3 regions of the Burkholderia humptydooensis genome follow, and region 2 is predicted to be linked to each of the others. Evidence: predicted binding sites of a transcription regulator. Region 2 holds the regulator's gene; each other region holds the start of a gene.

Region 1 (5,085 bases), 1.0 Mb from region 2:
AAACATTCGGGCCAACAATTATTGTCGTCATCCAAAGCGACCCAGGACTTGACGTCATTTGCATTCACATATCGCATGATTTGGTCAAACCGGCTGAGCTCGGCCCACTCTGTCTTGTCAGTACGGAACTCGTATATCGTCCCAACGACTCGCTGCTGCAGAGCTGCGGGCAAATACAGTGTTGCCCGAATCATTCCGAACTTAGCCACCCAGGACGTGCTGAGAACAATCTGCACCTGGGGGTACGGCTCAAGCAGTTCTGCGAGCAAGTTGGCGTGCTCGAATAGCTGCGGGCCGTCTCTGCGCATGACCGGTACCCCGTCGACGAGGTAGACATCGTGGGGATGCAGGCAACCGTCGTAATCCAGGAAAAGAACTGAACGCATGGCCGTCTTGGTTGGAATTGAAAAGGATGGAGCAGTGCGTCCGCTGGGCCCGGGTCTTTGTAGCTGCCAGCAGCGCCAATTCACAATATACTGTGCATTGTAAAGCCGCAAAGCGTCTTGCACAATATATTGTGTAGATTGTTGCGCTAAGTGCCGGGACACTTCCCCGATTGTCTGACGTCGGGGGATAGATGGACCGTATCGCCGCCTTTGGGGAGGCCGTTCGGAAAGTCCGGCTTGCCAAGGGCTTTACACAAGAAGCGCTCGCTGAAAAAGCGAACCTGCATCGGAACTTCGTCTCTTTGATTGAACGCGGACAGAGCAAAATCGCCCTTGACTCACTGTTTGCCCTAGCCGACGCGCTTGACATCGCCGCGTCGGAACTACTGAGACTTGCTGAAGTTGCTGCACGAGGGTAGTCCGCTATGTCGCCTAGTGTTTGAGAGAGTGTGTGCGTGGGGGGGACCCGGCGGCTAGTTCTTAAAAGAGGGATAGTTGGGTTTTCTCCTGGACTTGATGAAACAGGTCGGTGCGAAGTTGCCGTCGGTGGGTGTTGAGGGCGAGCCGGCGACAAGCCATCGAAAAGCGCTTCTGAATGAGCTCTGCCAGGATGCCGGTGCCACGCATCCGCTGACCGAACGTCGAGTCGTTAAGGTTACCGTCGCGCACTTGTTCAATCAGGCTCAGCACGTGTCGCTGCTTGTCCGGGTAATGCACCGCCAGCCACTCGACGAAGAGGTCTCGAACCTCTAGTGGAAGGCGCAGCATTACATACCCAGCCGCTTCTGCCCCGGCGTCTGCTGCCTTTTCGAGAATTCGTTCAATTTCGAAGTCGTTCAGCGCAGGTATCACGGGAGCGACCATAACGCCAGTCGGTATTCCCGCATCCGCAAGGATTTTTATCGCTTCAAGTCTCTTGAACGGGGCGTTGGCTCGGGGTTCCATCTTTCTCGCGAGCGCCCCATCCAGCGTGGTGACGGAGACGAACACGCGAGCCAGACCCTTTTGGGACATTCGTGCGAGGACGTCGGCGTCGCGGGTCACCAAGGCAGATTTGGTGGTAATCGCCACGGGGTGGTCATGCTCCTCCAGAATTTCCAGAATCCCCCTTGTTATCTTCAGCTCGCGCTCAATCGGCTGATATGGGTCGGTGTTTGTTCCCAGTGCGATGACTGACGGCTTGTATCCGACCCGAGACAGTTCACGCCGAAGTCGCTCCCCGGCGTTGGTCTTGGCAAATAGCTTCGTTTCGAAGTCGAGGCCTGCCGACAACCCAAGATAGGTGTGCGTCGGGCGAGCAAAGCAGTACGAACACCCGTGTTCGCAGCCCCTGTAGGGGTTGATTGATTGGTCGAACGGTATGTCAGGGGATTGATTCCGAGAAATGATTCTCCGCGCTGTCTCCTCGGTAGTTATTGTGCGCCAGCCGGTCTTGGTCTCCTGGGCAGCGTCTGCAGCTCCTCGTTCATCATCAGGCGAACGCTCCCAGTCATCGAACCTCGACGTTCGGTTCGTTGCCGCACCTCTGCCCCTGACGAAGTCAATCTGTTGGGTTTTCACAACAATCACTCTGCCATCGTATTACTGTATATATGTACAGTAATTTTCTGCGCGTAGCAACCTCGTATAGCTTTGCGGCTGTACTGAACAAGGTGCGTGACGTATAAGACTTGGCTGCATTTACTGCTTCGCGCGGCCGACGCACAGCTATCTCGGGCTGTCGCCGGGGCTCGATTTCGAGAGCCGGATCTACGCGAAGGTGAACGCCGCGGAGTTGCTCGAGCGCGAACTCGCGAAGCCGCGCTACGTGCCCGAGCCGATCGCGCTCGGCGTGAATACCGACGCGTATCAGCCGGTCGAGCGCGAACTGCGGATCACGCGGCAGGTGATCCAGGTGATGCATGACCACGGTCAGCCGTTTGCCGCGATCACGAAGTCGCCGCTGATCGAGCGCGATCTCGATTTGCTCGCGCCGATGGCCGAGCGCCGGCAGGTGATGGCGGCCGTCACGATCACGACGCTCGATCCCGAACTCGCGCGTGCGCTCGAGCCGCGTGCGGCGACGCCCGCGCGCCGGCTTCGAACGATCCGTGCGCTGCGCGACGCCGGGGTGCCGGTCGGCGTGAGCGTCGCGCCGATGATTCCGTTCGTCACCGAACCGGATCTCGAACGCGTGCTCGAGGCGTGCGCGGACGCGGGGGCGACGCACGCGAGCTATATCGTGCTGCGGCTGCCGTGGGAAGTCGCGCCGCTTTTCACTGAATGGCTCGCCGCACATTTCCCTGATCGCGCGGAGCGGGTGATGGCGCGTGTGCGGGACATGCGCGGCGGCAAGGATTACGACGCGGATTTCAGCCGCCGGATGAAGGGCGAAGGGATGTGGGCCGATCTGCTCAAGCAGCGCTTCCGGATGGCGGTCAAGCGCTGCGGGCTGAACGAACGCGCGCGAGGGATTCTCGATTTTTCGCAGTTTTGCGCGCAGCGCTCGAAACTGCCGCGGTCGCTCGCGCGGCCGCGCACGGCGGCGCAAGCGGAAGGCCACTCGGAAGATCAGTCGCAGCTCAGCCTGTTCTGAGCGACGTGGGCGATGCGTCGTGTCGCGCCGGCAGAGCCGGCGGATGCGTCATTGCGAAATTTGCCTGGCGGCCTCGACCTGTGATTCGAAGTACGTCTGGAACGCGAGCGCGAGCCCGGTCATCAGCAGGAATGCGCCGATCAGCAGCGAAAAGATGACGACGAACACGACACCCCAGCCGGAGCGGCTTTGGCGGCCCGTCGCGGCATTGAATTGCGCGTCCCACTTGTCGTCGGCGCGCAGTCCGTAGACGAGCGCCGCGAGAAACGCGGCGAGCAGCGATATCGCGCCGGGCGCGGCGAGCCACCAGCCAAGCGCGGCGGCCCGCCCCGATGCCGCGAGCAGCAGGAAGCCGGGAATGCCGACGATCGTCGCGAGCAGGTGTGCCCAGCCTGCGAGGTCCTTCCAGCCGTACAGATAGAAGCGGTGCGCGCCGAGCGAGCCGAGCAGGAAAGCGAGCAGTGCGGTGAGCGTCTTCGAGCGGAAGCGGGGCGGCGTGGACGTGCTGCTGGACATGTCGGGAGGCAATGGGTCTTCTTCGTGGACGCCCGGGTGAGGCCCGGGAGCGGCGGGGTCGGCTCGCATTCTACGATGTTGGGCGCGGTGCGGTCACGCTACGGTTGTGTCAATGCGTCGCATCGTAGGTGATCCGGTAGATCGCGCCCGCGTAGTCGTCGCTGATGATGAGCGAGCCGTCCGGCAGCGGCAGCACGTCGGCGGGGCGCCCCCAGACGCTTTCGTCGGGCCGCAGCCACCCCTGGACGAACGCTTCCTGGCGCGCGGCGCGGCCGTCGGGCGACGCGATCACGCGCACGACCCGGTAGCCGACCTTGCGGCTGCGGTTCCATGAGCCGTGCTCGGCGATGAAGATGTTGTCGCGGTATTCGGGCGGGAACATGTCGCCCGTGTAGAAACGCATGCCGAGCGAGGCGACGTGTGCGCCCAGCTTGAGCACGGGCGGCGCGTAGCTCGCGCACGCGTGGCCGCGCCCGAACTGTGGATCGAGCACGTCGCCGCCGTGGCAGAACGGGTAGCCGAAGTCGAGTCCCGCGCGCGGCGCGCGATTCAGCTTGTCGTCGGGGCGGTCGTCGCCCATCAGGTCGCGGCCGTTGTCGGTGAACCAGAGTTCGTGCGTCGCCGGATGCCACGCGAAGCCGACGGTGTTGCGGACGCCTCGTGCGTAGACCTCGTAGCCGCTGCCGTCGGCGTTCATCCGGCCGATCATCGCGTAGCGGTCCCGGTCGGCGACGCAGATGTTGCACGGCGCGCCCGTCGGCACATAGAGCTTGCCGTCGGGGCCGAACGCGATGAATTTCCAGCCGTGATGGCGGTCGGTCGGCAGTGCGTCCGTGACGACGACGGGCTTCGGCGGCGCGGCGATCCGCTCGTCGATCCGGTCGAGGCGTAGAATCCGCGACACGGCCGACACGAAGAGCGCGCCGTTGCGATACGCGACGCCAACCGGCATCTCGAGCCCCGACGCGATCACGTGATGCTCGCGAACATGGCCGTCGCGCACGACGAGCGCATGCACGCGCCCGTCCATGCTGCCGACGTAGAGAATGCCGCGCGGCGACCACGCCATTTCGCGCGCCGTGGGCACGTCGTCGGCGAGCACCTGGACCCGAAATCCGGGCGGTACGCTGAGTTCGCCGACCGGCAGCGTGGCCGACGCGGCGGGGGCGGCAATTGTGGCAAGAACGAGACATGCGACGGCTGCCGCATGCAGCACCGCCGGCGGGCCTGACAAAACGATGCGGGACAGGGCGATGAGAGGGCGCATGGCGGGCGAAGGCGGGCGAGCGCGGAGCGCGCAACAGATCGATTGTAAGCCTCCAGCGCCGGCGACCGGGTTTTTTGACAGGTAAGTGTTTGTTGTGCCACCGGTTTCGGGCTATAATCGCCCGTTTCAGTAGTTTTCGAACCCGGTTTTCCCGAAGGATTTCATATGGTCATCATCCGTCTGGCTCGCGGCGGCTCGAAGAAGCGCCCGTTCTACAACATCGTCGCTACCGATTCGCGCAACCGTCGTGACGGCCGCTTCATCGAGCGCGTCGGCTTCTACAACCCGGTCGCGACGAAGGGCGAAGCGCTGCGCATCGCTCAAGACCGTCTGACGTACTG
Region 2 (5,085 bases):
CTCCTCCTGCTCGCGCTCGAAGTCCTCGAGCACGGGCTGCACGGTGCGCACGACGAACGGCAGGCCGATGAACGTCAGCGCGACGAGCACGCCGAGCGGCGTGAACGCGATCTTGACGCCGAGCGGCGCGAGGTGGCCGCCGATCCAGCCGTTCTGCGCGTAGACGGCCGCGAGCGAGATGCCCGCGACCGACGTCGGCAGCGCGAACGGCAAATCGACGATCGCGTCGACGAGCCGCTTGAGCGGAAACGTGTAGCGCACCAGCACCCACGCGACGAGAAAGCCGAACACCGCGTTGACGAGCGCGCCGCCCAGCGCGGCCGCGAACGTCAGCCGGTACGACGCGAGCACGCGCGGCGACGTCGTCGCGGCGACGAACTGGTCCCACGTGAGCGTGGCCGTCTTCAGAAAGGTGGCGGCGAGCGGAATCAGCACCACGAGGCTCAGGTAGGCCAGCGTGATGCCGAGCGTCACGCCGAATCCGGGCAGCGCGCTCGGCTTGCGGAAGGTGAACGTCGTCATGCGGAATGCTCTTCCAGGGTGATGCACATGGGTCCAACGGCTCGGCGGACGCGCTGCAACGCGCGTCCGCCGGCCCGATATCGTGTTGTCGCGAAACGGCGCGCCCGTGCGGCGCGCCGCCCGCCCTCGCTCATTGCGGCTTGTAGATCGAATCGAACACGCCGCCGTCGGCGAAATGCGTCTTCTGCGCGTGGGTCCAGCCGCCGAACGTGTCGTCGACCGTGTACAGCTTCAGCTTCGGGAACTGCTTCGTGAGCGCCGCCGGCACGTCCTTCGAGCGCGGCCGGTAGTAGTTGCGCGCGGCAATCTCCTGCCCTTCCTTGCTGTACAGGAAATTCAGGTACGCGTCGGCGAGCTTGCGCGTGCCCTTCTTGTCGACGACCTTGTCGACGACCGCCACGGGCGGCTCCGCGAGAATGCTCGCGGACGGCACGACGATCTCGAACTTGTCGGCGCCGAATTCCTTGATCGACAGGAACGCCTCGTTCTCCCACGCGATCAGCACGTCGCCGATGCCGCGCTGCACGAAGCTCGTCGTCGCGCCGCGCGCGCCCGAATCGAGCACGCCCGCATTCTTGTACAGCTTCGTGACGAAATCCTTCGCCGTCTGCGCGCTGCCGCCCGGCTTGTGCTGCGCGTACGCCCACGCGGCGAGGTAGTTCCAGCGCGCGCCGCCCGAGGTCTTCGGGTTCGGCGTGACGATCGACACGCCCGGCTTCACGAGGTCGTCCCAGTCCTTGATCCCCTTCGGATTGCCCTTGCGCACGAGAAACACGATCGTCGACGTGTATGGCGACGCGTTGTCCGGCAGGCGCTTCTGCCAGTCCTTGTCGATGAGGCCCTTGTTCGCGAGCGCGTCGATGTCATACGCGAGCGCGAGCGTGACCACGTCGGCCTGCAGGCCGTCGAGCACCGAGCGCGCCTGCGCGCCCGAGCCGCCGTGCGACTGCTTGAAGTTCACCGTCTCGCCCGTCTTCGCCTTCCACGCCTTGCCGAACGCCTGATTGACGTCCTGGTAGAGCTCGCGCGTCGGGTCGTACGAGACGTTCAGGAACGTCGTTTCCGCGAGCGCCGGCGTGAGCGCGCCAAGCGCCGCCGCCGCGCCGAGCGCGAATGATGCGATGAGACGGCGCGCGCCGCCTGCCAGCCCCGTGTTGCGCTTGACCATCCGTTGTTCTCCAAATGCGTGGGTCGTTCGTTGCGGTTTGTTTGCGATGCCGGGCCAGTCTAACGAACAGGTTTCATCATTAAAAATAATCGTTCCTCATTTTTTAATACTCAAAAGTGGTAAGGGGCGCCCAATCGACGACTATCGCGTCCGAAGCGCCGCTTCGACGCAGCCGGATCGCGGCGGAATCGCCGCGATAGCGCCGAACTTCAAGTAACGCTTGAATTTCCCGCGATACTGTATAAAAATACAGCTCACTGTCTATCCATACAGTCATGCCATGATCAAACTCACCGCCCGCCAGCAGCAAGTGTTCGACTTGATTCGTCGCGCGATCGAGCGCTCGGGCTTTCCTCCGACGCGCGCGGAAATCGCCGCCGAGCTGGGCTTCAGCTCGCCGAACGCGGCCGAGGAGCACTTGCGGGCGCTCGCGCGCAAGGGCGTGATCGAACTGGCGGCGGGCGCGTCGCGCGGCATCCGCCTGCTCGGCATCGACGATGCGCCGCATCAGCTAACGCTGCCGCACGCGGCGCTGATGCAGTTGTCGCTGCCGCTCGTCGGCCGTGTCGCGGCGGGCAGCCCGATCCTCGCGCAGGAACACATCTCGCAGCACTACGCTTGCGATCCCGCGCTCTTCTCGAGCAAGCCGGATTACCTGCTGAAGGTGCGCGGCCTGTCGATGCGCGACGCCGGCATCCTCGACGGCGATCTGCTCGCCGTGCAGAAGCGCACCGAGGCGAAGGACGGCCAGATCATCGTCGCGCGGCTCGGCGACGACGTCACGGTCAAGCGCCTGAAGCGCCGGCCGGGCGGCATCGAGCTGATCGCCGAGAACCCCGACTACGAGAACATCTTCGTGAAGGCCGGCAGCGCGGAATTCGCGCTCGAAGGCATCGCCGTCGGGCTGATCCGCCCGGGCGAGTTCTGACCGCCTTTCGGCCAGCCGCGGCCCCGCCCGTCTATCCGCCATTCGACTGGATCTGGAGAACCTCATGGAACGCCTCGCCCGCCTGCTGCCCTTCCGCCAATTCGGCCGTCTGCGCCATCTGCGCGGTCGCACGCCGTGCGCGCCGCTCGTCGCCGCTCATTCGCGCGACAATGCGAACGCCCAGCCGTCGCTGCTGCCGTCCGCGCTCCCGGCGTTCGCACGTGTGTCGCTGAACGGCTCGCTCCATCATGCGGAGCCCGCGCGGCGTGCGCCGGTTCGCGTCTATCACGGGCCGTCGCGATTCATCATGGTCGGCACGGTCGACGCGATCTGCCGAATGATCGATCGATGCATCGCCGAGGAACGTTCGCTGACGCAGCAAGGTCTGTAACGGACCAGGGCCCGTTCGTTTCGTCGGGGGAGACCGCTTGAATTCCACTGCACGCCTGCGAGGGCGTTTCCTGAAGCCGGCGTCGGTCGTCGTGGCGCTGATCGTCGCCGCTGCCGCGGTGGTGTATGCGTACGCGTCGCCTTATCTCGCGCTCAGGCAGATGAGGCAGGCAATCGACGCGCGCGACGCGCAGGCGATCAGCGCCTATGTCGATTTCCCCGCGCTGCGGATCAGCCTGAAGCAGCAACTGACCGATGAATTGATGCGGCGCATCGACGCGCAAAAGCGCGACAACCCGCTCGCGATCATCGGCGCGATGATCGGCTCGGCGCTCGTTGGCCCGCTGGTCGACGCCTATGCGACGCCTGAAGGCGTCGCCGCGCTGATGAGCGGCCTGCCGCCGCGCGCGCGGCCCGGACAACGGCCGCCCGAGTTGAATCGGCCCGGCGATCAAGCGGCCAGCCAGGCCGTGACGGCCTCAGCCGGCGCAGGCGCGCCGCCGGGCAGCGCAGGCAACGCCGACGCGGCGCGCAGCCCGTCTCCTGCGGCAAGCGGCGCGGCGGCGCAAACCGCATCGGCGCCCGCGCCCGATATGCCGGCCGCCGCGTCGGGCTCGCCGTCCGGCCCATCGCCGCAAACAAGCGCCGGCTATCGAAGCTTCGACGAATTCGTCGTCACGTATCGCCGCGACGACGGCAGCGCGCGTTATGCTGCGGTCTTTCGTCGCAGCGGGGTCTTGGGCTGGAAATTGTCGGCAGTCGATTTACACGACGATTGAATCCGACTCGGGGCGCGAGCGTGTCGGCCGCGCGCGATCTGACGGCGACTTGCGCCGCGCATCAAAGCAAACCGCTACAAACCGCCGCGCGAAGCAAACGGCCACGCGGCAAACCGCCGGGATACCCGCCCGCGGGCCCTTCACTGAGAACGGGCCGGAACCGGCGCGGGCCGTTTACCCGATCGAGCCAATCCCGAGCGTCAGCGGCCAAGAAGAACCGCCAACGCCGGCCCCGACCGCTCGGCCGCCCCCTCGATCCGTCAATTCCTGTTCGCCCACCGCCGCGCCGGCGGCTCGTCAGTGTCCGGTCGTCGCGGCCGCGTCCTTCGCGCTTTCCGCTTTCTGCTCGGCAGGCGACGAACACGCCACCAGAATGCTGCACGACACGCGGTCGAGCAGTTGCGTACTGCCGGAGCCCATCCACCACCGCGACAAGCCGCTGCGGCAACGATGGCCGACCACGACGAGATCGACGTTCAGCTTCGTCGCGAGATTCGCGATCTCGTCGATCGGATAACCGAACGCGAAATGCCCCTGCGCGTGCACGCCACGCTCGGTCAGCCAGTCGACGCCCTCTTGCAGGATCTCCCGCGCGGTTTCCTCGAAGCGGCTGCACGCGACGTCGGTCAGCAGGCCGGCGCTTTGCGCAATGCTCGAGCGCATGTCGACGACCGACAGCAGGTGCGTCTCCGCCTTCAGATCGAGCGCCAGATCGGCGCCGCATCGCAACGCCTTGCGGCCTTCGAGCGTGCCGTCGTAGCACAGCAGAATCTTCTTGTAGCTAGCCATTTCGGCCTCCCCAATGCGCGACTCGCGCACGGATTCATCATGCTGCGCCGCAATTCCAGATGCAAGCGCTGGAAAACGCTGATTCGCGTTGCACCGCGAAAGCGCGATGATGCGACGCAGGAAGCAGCGACATCTGCGCCGGGACAATGCAAACGCGCTGAAGCGATACGGCCGATGCACTAGAATGGCCCGTTCGTGTCGCACGATTCCAATTGAAAGTCACTTGCCCATGTCTGTCGCACCGATCGATTTTCAACAAGTCGAGAAACGCTATGACGACAAGCTCGTCGTCAACGGCTTGTCGTTTCATGTGCAGCCCGGCGAATGCTTCGGCCTGCTCGGCCCGAACGGCGCCGGCAAGACGACGACGCTCAAGATGCTGCTCGGCATCACGCATCCGAACGCAGGCTCGATCAGCCTGTGCGGCGAGCCCGTGCCGTCCCGCGCGCGGCATGCGCGGCGGCGCGTCGGCGTCGTGCCGCAATTCGACAACCTCGACCCCGACTTCA
Region 3 (5,085 bases), on a different replicon from region 2:
CAGCCACAGCGGCCGGGTCCACGGCGGCATCGAGACGCAGCCGCACGACGCGGTGCATGGCATCGTCGGCGGGAGAAATCGGGCGACGGGCCTGCCCGGATTGATGTCGCACCCGGACATCGCGGGCCTCGATCCGATCTTCTGGCTCCATCACGCGAACATCGACCGGCTGTGGGAAGTCTGGCGAAGAAATCCTCCGACGCACGTCGATCCGACCGCGGTGAATTGGCTGAAAGGTCCGGCGGCCATCGGCGAGCGGCCTTTCAGGATGCCGATGCCGCACGGAGAAAACCGGACCTACACGCCGGGAGAGATGAGCGATCTCTCGAAGCTCGGCTATGCTTACGACGACGTATCGGCGCCGACCAAAACGCCGCCGACGGCTGCGCGCCTGACTCGCCTGCGCGCGCGGGCGACGGCCGAAACGCCGAAGGAGGACTTTGCCGTGACCGATCCCAGGACCGTCGAGCTGTTCGGCGCAAGCGACCAGAACCTGCCGGTGCGAGGCTTGGAGGCGCGATCGTCCGTCAAGCTCGACGCCGACGTGCACCGCAAGCTCACCGCCAATCTGAAGGCGACCGCCGCCGCGACGTCGTCCACGCCCGACCGGGTCTTCCTGAATCTCGAGAATGTCCGCGGTCTCGACGACGCCACGGTCCTCAACGTCTACGTCAACGTTCCGGAAGGCGAGGACCCCGCGAAGTATCCCGACCATCTGGCCGGCTGCATCGCGCTCTTCGGCGTGAGCAAGGCGACGGTGGCCGAGGACGGGCACGCGGGCGACGGCGTGACGTTCGTGCTTGAGATTTCACACGTGATCGATGCGCTGCATCTCGCCGGCGCGCTGCCACAGTCCCAGCTCGATGTGCGGCTCATCGCGGTGACGCCGGTGGCGGAGGAATCGAAGGTGAGCATCGGCCGCATCAGCGTGTATCGGCAAAGCGCCTGACGCGGGGGGCGACGATGAAACACGCCGGGCGACGGCTCGACGCGCCGCTCGTCGCGCTCGTGTCGGTCAGCCTGATCGCGTGGTCCGCGTTGATCGTCGGCGCGGGCGGCCTGACGCCGCCCGCGCTCTGCTCGATCGCAGGTGACTGGCGCGTGCCGCTCGCGACGTGGCTCCGTCTGGCGTATCTGTCGAACTCGCCGTCGAAATTCGCTTCGGACTCCGTGATGATGGTTGCGGCAATGATGGCGCCGCTCGCCGCAGCGCCGCTTCGGCACGTGCTGGAGCGCAGTTTCGCGCGACGCCGGATGCGGGCGGCGCTCCTCTTCGTCGCAGGTTATGCGGCCGTCTGGCTCGCCGCGTGGATCGGCTTGCAGATCGTCGCGATCGCCTTCACCTGGGTCATGCCTGGCCCCGTCGCGCGAACGGGCGCCGGGCTTGCGCTCGCGCTGCTTTGGCAGGCTTCGCCCGCCAAGCAGGGGTTCCTGAACGTCTGCCACCGCCGGCCGCCGTTGGCGGCGTTCGGCGTGGCCGCCGATCGCGACGCGCTGCGCTTCGGCCTGGCGAGCGGCGTGTCGTGCGCAGGAAATTGCTGGGCGCTGATGCTGCTCCCGCTGCTGGCCGGACACGCGCACGTGCCGGCGACGATCGCCGTGATGTGCTTCATCGTCGCCGAACGGCTCGAACGGCCGGCGACGCCCGCATGGCGATGCCGCGGCCCCGGCAAGGCCATGCGCATCGCTGCGGCGAAAGTGCGCGCAAAACTGGCGTCGCTGCGCCTGTCCGTCTGACGTTCACGGGTGATTGGCCTCGAATGATCGCTCGCGGAAATCGCGCCGCTTCGCGTTCGTCACGCCTCGCTCGCAGCCGCGCCGATGTTCAGTTGCCGACGAGCGGATCTGCGTCAGACGATTGACGCAGCCCGCGAGATTCGTTCGTCGCAGCACCTCCCCGGCCTGTCATATCCATTTGAATTGGCATCGGATACGGCGCGACTGACCGAACCCGCCTCGCCCGACCGGGCGATTCTTTCCGCCCGGCCTCTCCGCGCACTTCCCCGCCGCGTAGGCCTCGCGCCGCGCGACGCGCCTTTCCGATTGCCGACGCCCTTTGCGCCCTAATTCGCACCCTATTTAATGTAGTTGCGCACCGGCAAAATACTGGATAAATTAACAGCACTGTATTTTTAACCAGTGAGGTGTCCGATGGAGCACCTGATTCGCATCGTCAACGATACCGATCGTCAAATCCTCGCCTGGCTGCGCAACCAGGTCGGCGACGAGCGCGTGGAGCGCGCGGCGCGGCACATGGGGCGCGTCCGCAAGCCTTACTTGTCGGCGGTCTGCCGTTACCTGGGTGTCTGGCCGCCGATCTCGCTGCGCTATCCGGCGCGGCGCGCCGAAGTCGATCACACGGTGGGCGACCGCTACCTGACGCTGATCCGGCAGCACCTCGCCACACATGCGGCAAGCCGGTAAGCAGCAGGCGTCGTGTCCGGCCGTTCGATCGACGCGAACGCGGCCGAACGAAGACGGCCGGCGCCGCCGCCGGGTGCGACGCCACGCGGCGCGGCGTCGCACCTTGTGATTCCATGCGCGACATCAAGGAACGCGTGTCGCCCGATCGACAAAATGTGCTGGTCGCGGCGACAGGAAATACCTGTCAGTTCACCACGCACGAAGCCGTGCGCGCGTCGCGCCTTTCCCAGCCTTCTACCCCGCCTACGAGGCGCCGTCTGACATCGCTCGCCGCGACACCCTCCAACGCATTTTGCGAGGCACCCCGGCATGGCGAAGAAATTCCCGCTGCATCCGAAACACCCCGAACGCAATTGCTGGGGATGCGACCAATATTGTTCAGTCGACGCGCTGTCATGCGGCAACGGCTCCGACCGAACTCAACACCCGATCGAATTGCTCGGCGACGATTGGTACGAATGGGAGCAGGAAAACGAGGCGGCGCAGCAGCACATGCAACAGACGCAAGCAACCGCCCGGTGACGCCGCGCCGCGACCGGGCGCGCTAGCCAGCGGAAATTCATTCGATGAACAGGCCGCCGCCGCGAAACAAGCAAAGATGCGGCCCGCGTGCTTCGTGCGGGCGCAAGCCGCTCATCGCCCGATATTCGGCTCAGGCCGGACTCAGGCCGATTCGCATGATCGGCGCGAGCGCGGAACGGTCGACGTGCGACCGCAACACGACAGCCCATGCGGCCGCTACATCCCGGCCATCAAGCGCACCGCGGTCAACGAAGCACCCTGACCATGTGCTGCTCGTCATAAAATCGATCGCCGACACGCATCGCACGCCGCTCGACGCCGAACGTCTCGAATCCGAGCGACGCATACAGCGCCTTCGCGGGTTCGTTCTCCGCGTTCACGCATAGATTGACCTGAGCGACGCCCCAATCGCGCGATGCATGCATCAACGCGATATCGGCCAGACGCCGCGCGAGCCCGTTGCCGCGATGCGCGGGCGCAACGAACACGCCCCAAAGCGTCGCCTTATGGTTGATTTGCGCGAGCGCTTCCCTGCGCACGCCAGCGATGCCGATCAATTCACCATCGGCGGTCAACGCGCCGAACACCGCCTGCGTGCCGGATGCACGAAGCCGCGCCTCGACTTCCGTCATCGATCGCCCCGCCTCTTCGGCACGCGTCGGCCATATTGCGGTCGGCGACGTGTCGATCGCAACGAGACGCAGGGCACTGAACGCGGCGGCGTCGCCCGCGCGTCAGGCCGCTGGCCGCTGCGCTCAACGGCTCAACGCTTCGCCCTGAAACGCTCGATCCATTCGAACGCCGCCATCCCGATCAGCATCGCCGCGACGAAACCGAATGCTTTCGCGCCACCGAGGCCGAGCGACACGACGGCCGGCCCCGGACAAAAGCCGACGAGCCCCCAGCCGACGCCGAACGCCGCGCTGCCCGCGACGAGCCTGAGCGTGACGGCCCCGCGCGGCGGAATCTGCATCGGCAGCCCGAGCAACGAACGCTTGCGCCGCCTGGCGAACGCGAATGCGGCCGAGCCGACCGCGATCGCGCCGGCCATCACGAATGCGAGCGACGGGTCCCAATTGCCGGCGAGATCGAGAAAGCCCTGCACCTTCGCAGGATTCGCCATCCCGGACAGCAGCAACCCGGCGCCGAACAGCAAGCCCGACAGGAATGCAAACAACACGCTCATGTCACCTATATGAACGCGTGACGCAGCGCGAACACCGTCGCAATGCCCGCGGCCATGAACACCGCGGTGGCGACGATCGAGCGCAGCGCTCCGCGCGAGATGCCGCAAACGCCGTGTCCGCTCGTGCAGCCGCCTGCATAGCGCGTGCCGATGCCGACGAGCACGCCGCCCGCGAGCACCCTCGCCCAGCCGGCGTCGACGGCCGGCATCGAAAACCAATCGAGCGCGCTCGCGACGACCGCGGCCGCGATCAGGCCGACGAGAAATGCCGCGCGCCATCCGGCATCGCTGCGCCGGCCGACGAGCAGCCCGCCGACAATGCCGCTGATGCCGGCGATGCGGCCGTCGAAGAACACGAGCAGCGCGGCGGCGGAGCCGATCAACAGGCCGCCCGCGAACGACAGGCCCGGCGTGAAATGAACGAGATCAACGGCCACGGCGCTTCCCCTTCTTGTTGGTTGCACAGAACTGCTCGTAGAGCACGGCCATGATGGCGACCGCCGGCTCGCTCGCGAGCGAGTAGTAGATGTTCTTGCCGTCGCGCCGCGTTTCGACGAGCGCGTGCTCGCGCAGCACGCCGAGTTGTTGCGACAGCGTTGGCTGATGGATGTCGAGCCGCGCCTCGATGTCGCTCACGCACAGCTCGCCGCACTGCGCAAGCTCGCACATCATCAGCAACCGATCCGGATTCGACAGCACCTTCAGCAGCGCGCACGCGGCGTCGGCCGACGCACGCATCTCGGACAAGTCGATCGACGAGCGTGCAGCACTCATCGCCTCCCCCCAATAATCTATAAAACAACATTATATATTTTCACATAGCGAATGACGGAAAAGCAAAGGCTGCGCGATCGTGTCGCAGCGCTCGAACCGGGTCGTTAAGCGGGCCTTAAGCCCGCGTCCGGCAGACTAGCGACAAGCAACACTGAATCGGAACGGACGGAACAGACATG

The links. Region 2 encodes LexA, which represses DNA repair genes until DNA is damaged. Its sites were predicted from a motif close to ACTGTATNNNNATACAGT; they were not measured.
Region 1: AQ610_RS05760 (PA0069 family radical SAM protein) is a predicted target of LexA. The motif match lies at 1,970-1,987, and genes of this name have one in related genera.
Region 3: AQ610_RS24050 (CppA family protein) is a predicted target of LexA. The motif match lies at 2,124-2,141, and genes of this name have one in related genera.

What each region holds. Positions count from the first base shown of each region.
Region 1 is NZ_CP013380.1:1,252,244-1,257,328, forward strand. It holds gene AQ610_RS05755 (HAD domain-containing protein) at 1-386, opposite strand, end outside; gene AQ610_RS32750 (helix-turn-helix domain-containing protein) at 578-805, shown strand; gene AQ610_RS05760 (PA0069 family radical SAM protein) at 867-1,946, opposite strand; partial or broken gene AQ610_RS05765 (PA0069 family radical SAM protein) at 2,059-2,961, shown strand; gene AQ610_RS05770 (NINE protein) at 3,010-3,477, opposite strand; gene AQ610_RS05775 (PQQ-dependent sugar dehydrogenase) at 3,587-4,744, opposite strand; gene rpsP (30S ribosomal protein S16) at 4,910-5,085, shown strand, end outside.
Region 2 is NZ_CP013380.1:2,293,921-2,299,005, forward strand. It holds gene cysT (sulfate ABC transporter permease subunit CysT) at 1-522, opposite strand, end outside; gene AQ610_RS10310 (sulfate ABC transporter substrate-binding protein) at 653-1,690, opposite strand; gene AQ610_RS38100 (hypothetical protein) at 1,794-1,967, opposite strand; gene lexA (transcriptional repressor LexA) at 1,971-2,618, shown strand; gene AQ610_RS10320 (hypothetical protein) at 2,683-3,009, shown strand; gene AQ610_RS10325 (DUF2939 domain-containing protein) at 3,047-3,787, shown strand; gene AQ610_RS10330 (universal stress protein) at 4,085-4,576, opposite strand; gene nodI (nodulation factor ABC transporter ATP-binding protein NodI) at 4,806-5,085, shown strand, end outside.
Region 3 is NZ_CP013382.1:1,131,012-1,136,096, reverse strand. It holds gene AQ610_RS24060 (tyrosinase family protein) at 1-949, shown strand, start outside; gene AQ610_RS24055 (copper chaperone) at 964-1,737, shown strand; gene AQ610_RS24050 (CppA family protein) at 2,152-2,424, shown strand; gene AQ610_RS24045 (DUF3079 domain-containing protein) at 2,734-2,946, shown strand; gene AQ610_RS24040 (GNAT family N-acetyltransferase) at 3,192-3,650, opposite strand; gene AQ610_RS24035 (DUF6691 family protein) at 3,710-4,132, opposite strand; gene AQ610_RS24030 (YeeE/YedE family protein) at 4,138-4,569, opposite strand; gene AQ610_RS24025 (ArsR/SmtB family transcription factor) at 4,559-4,906, opposite strand; gene AQ610_RS36965 (hypothetical protein) at 5,083-5,085, shown strand, end outside.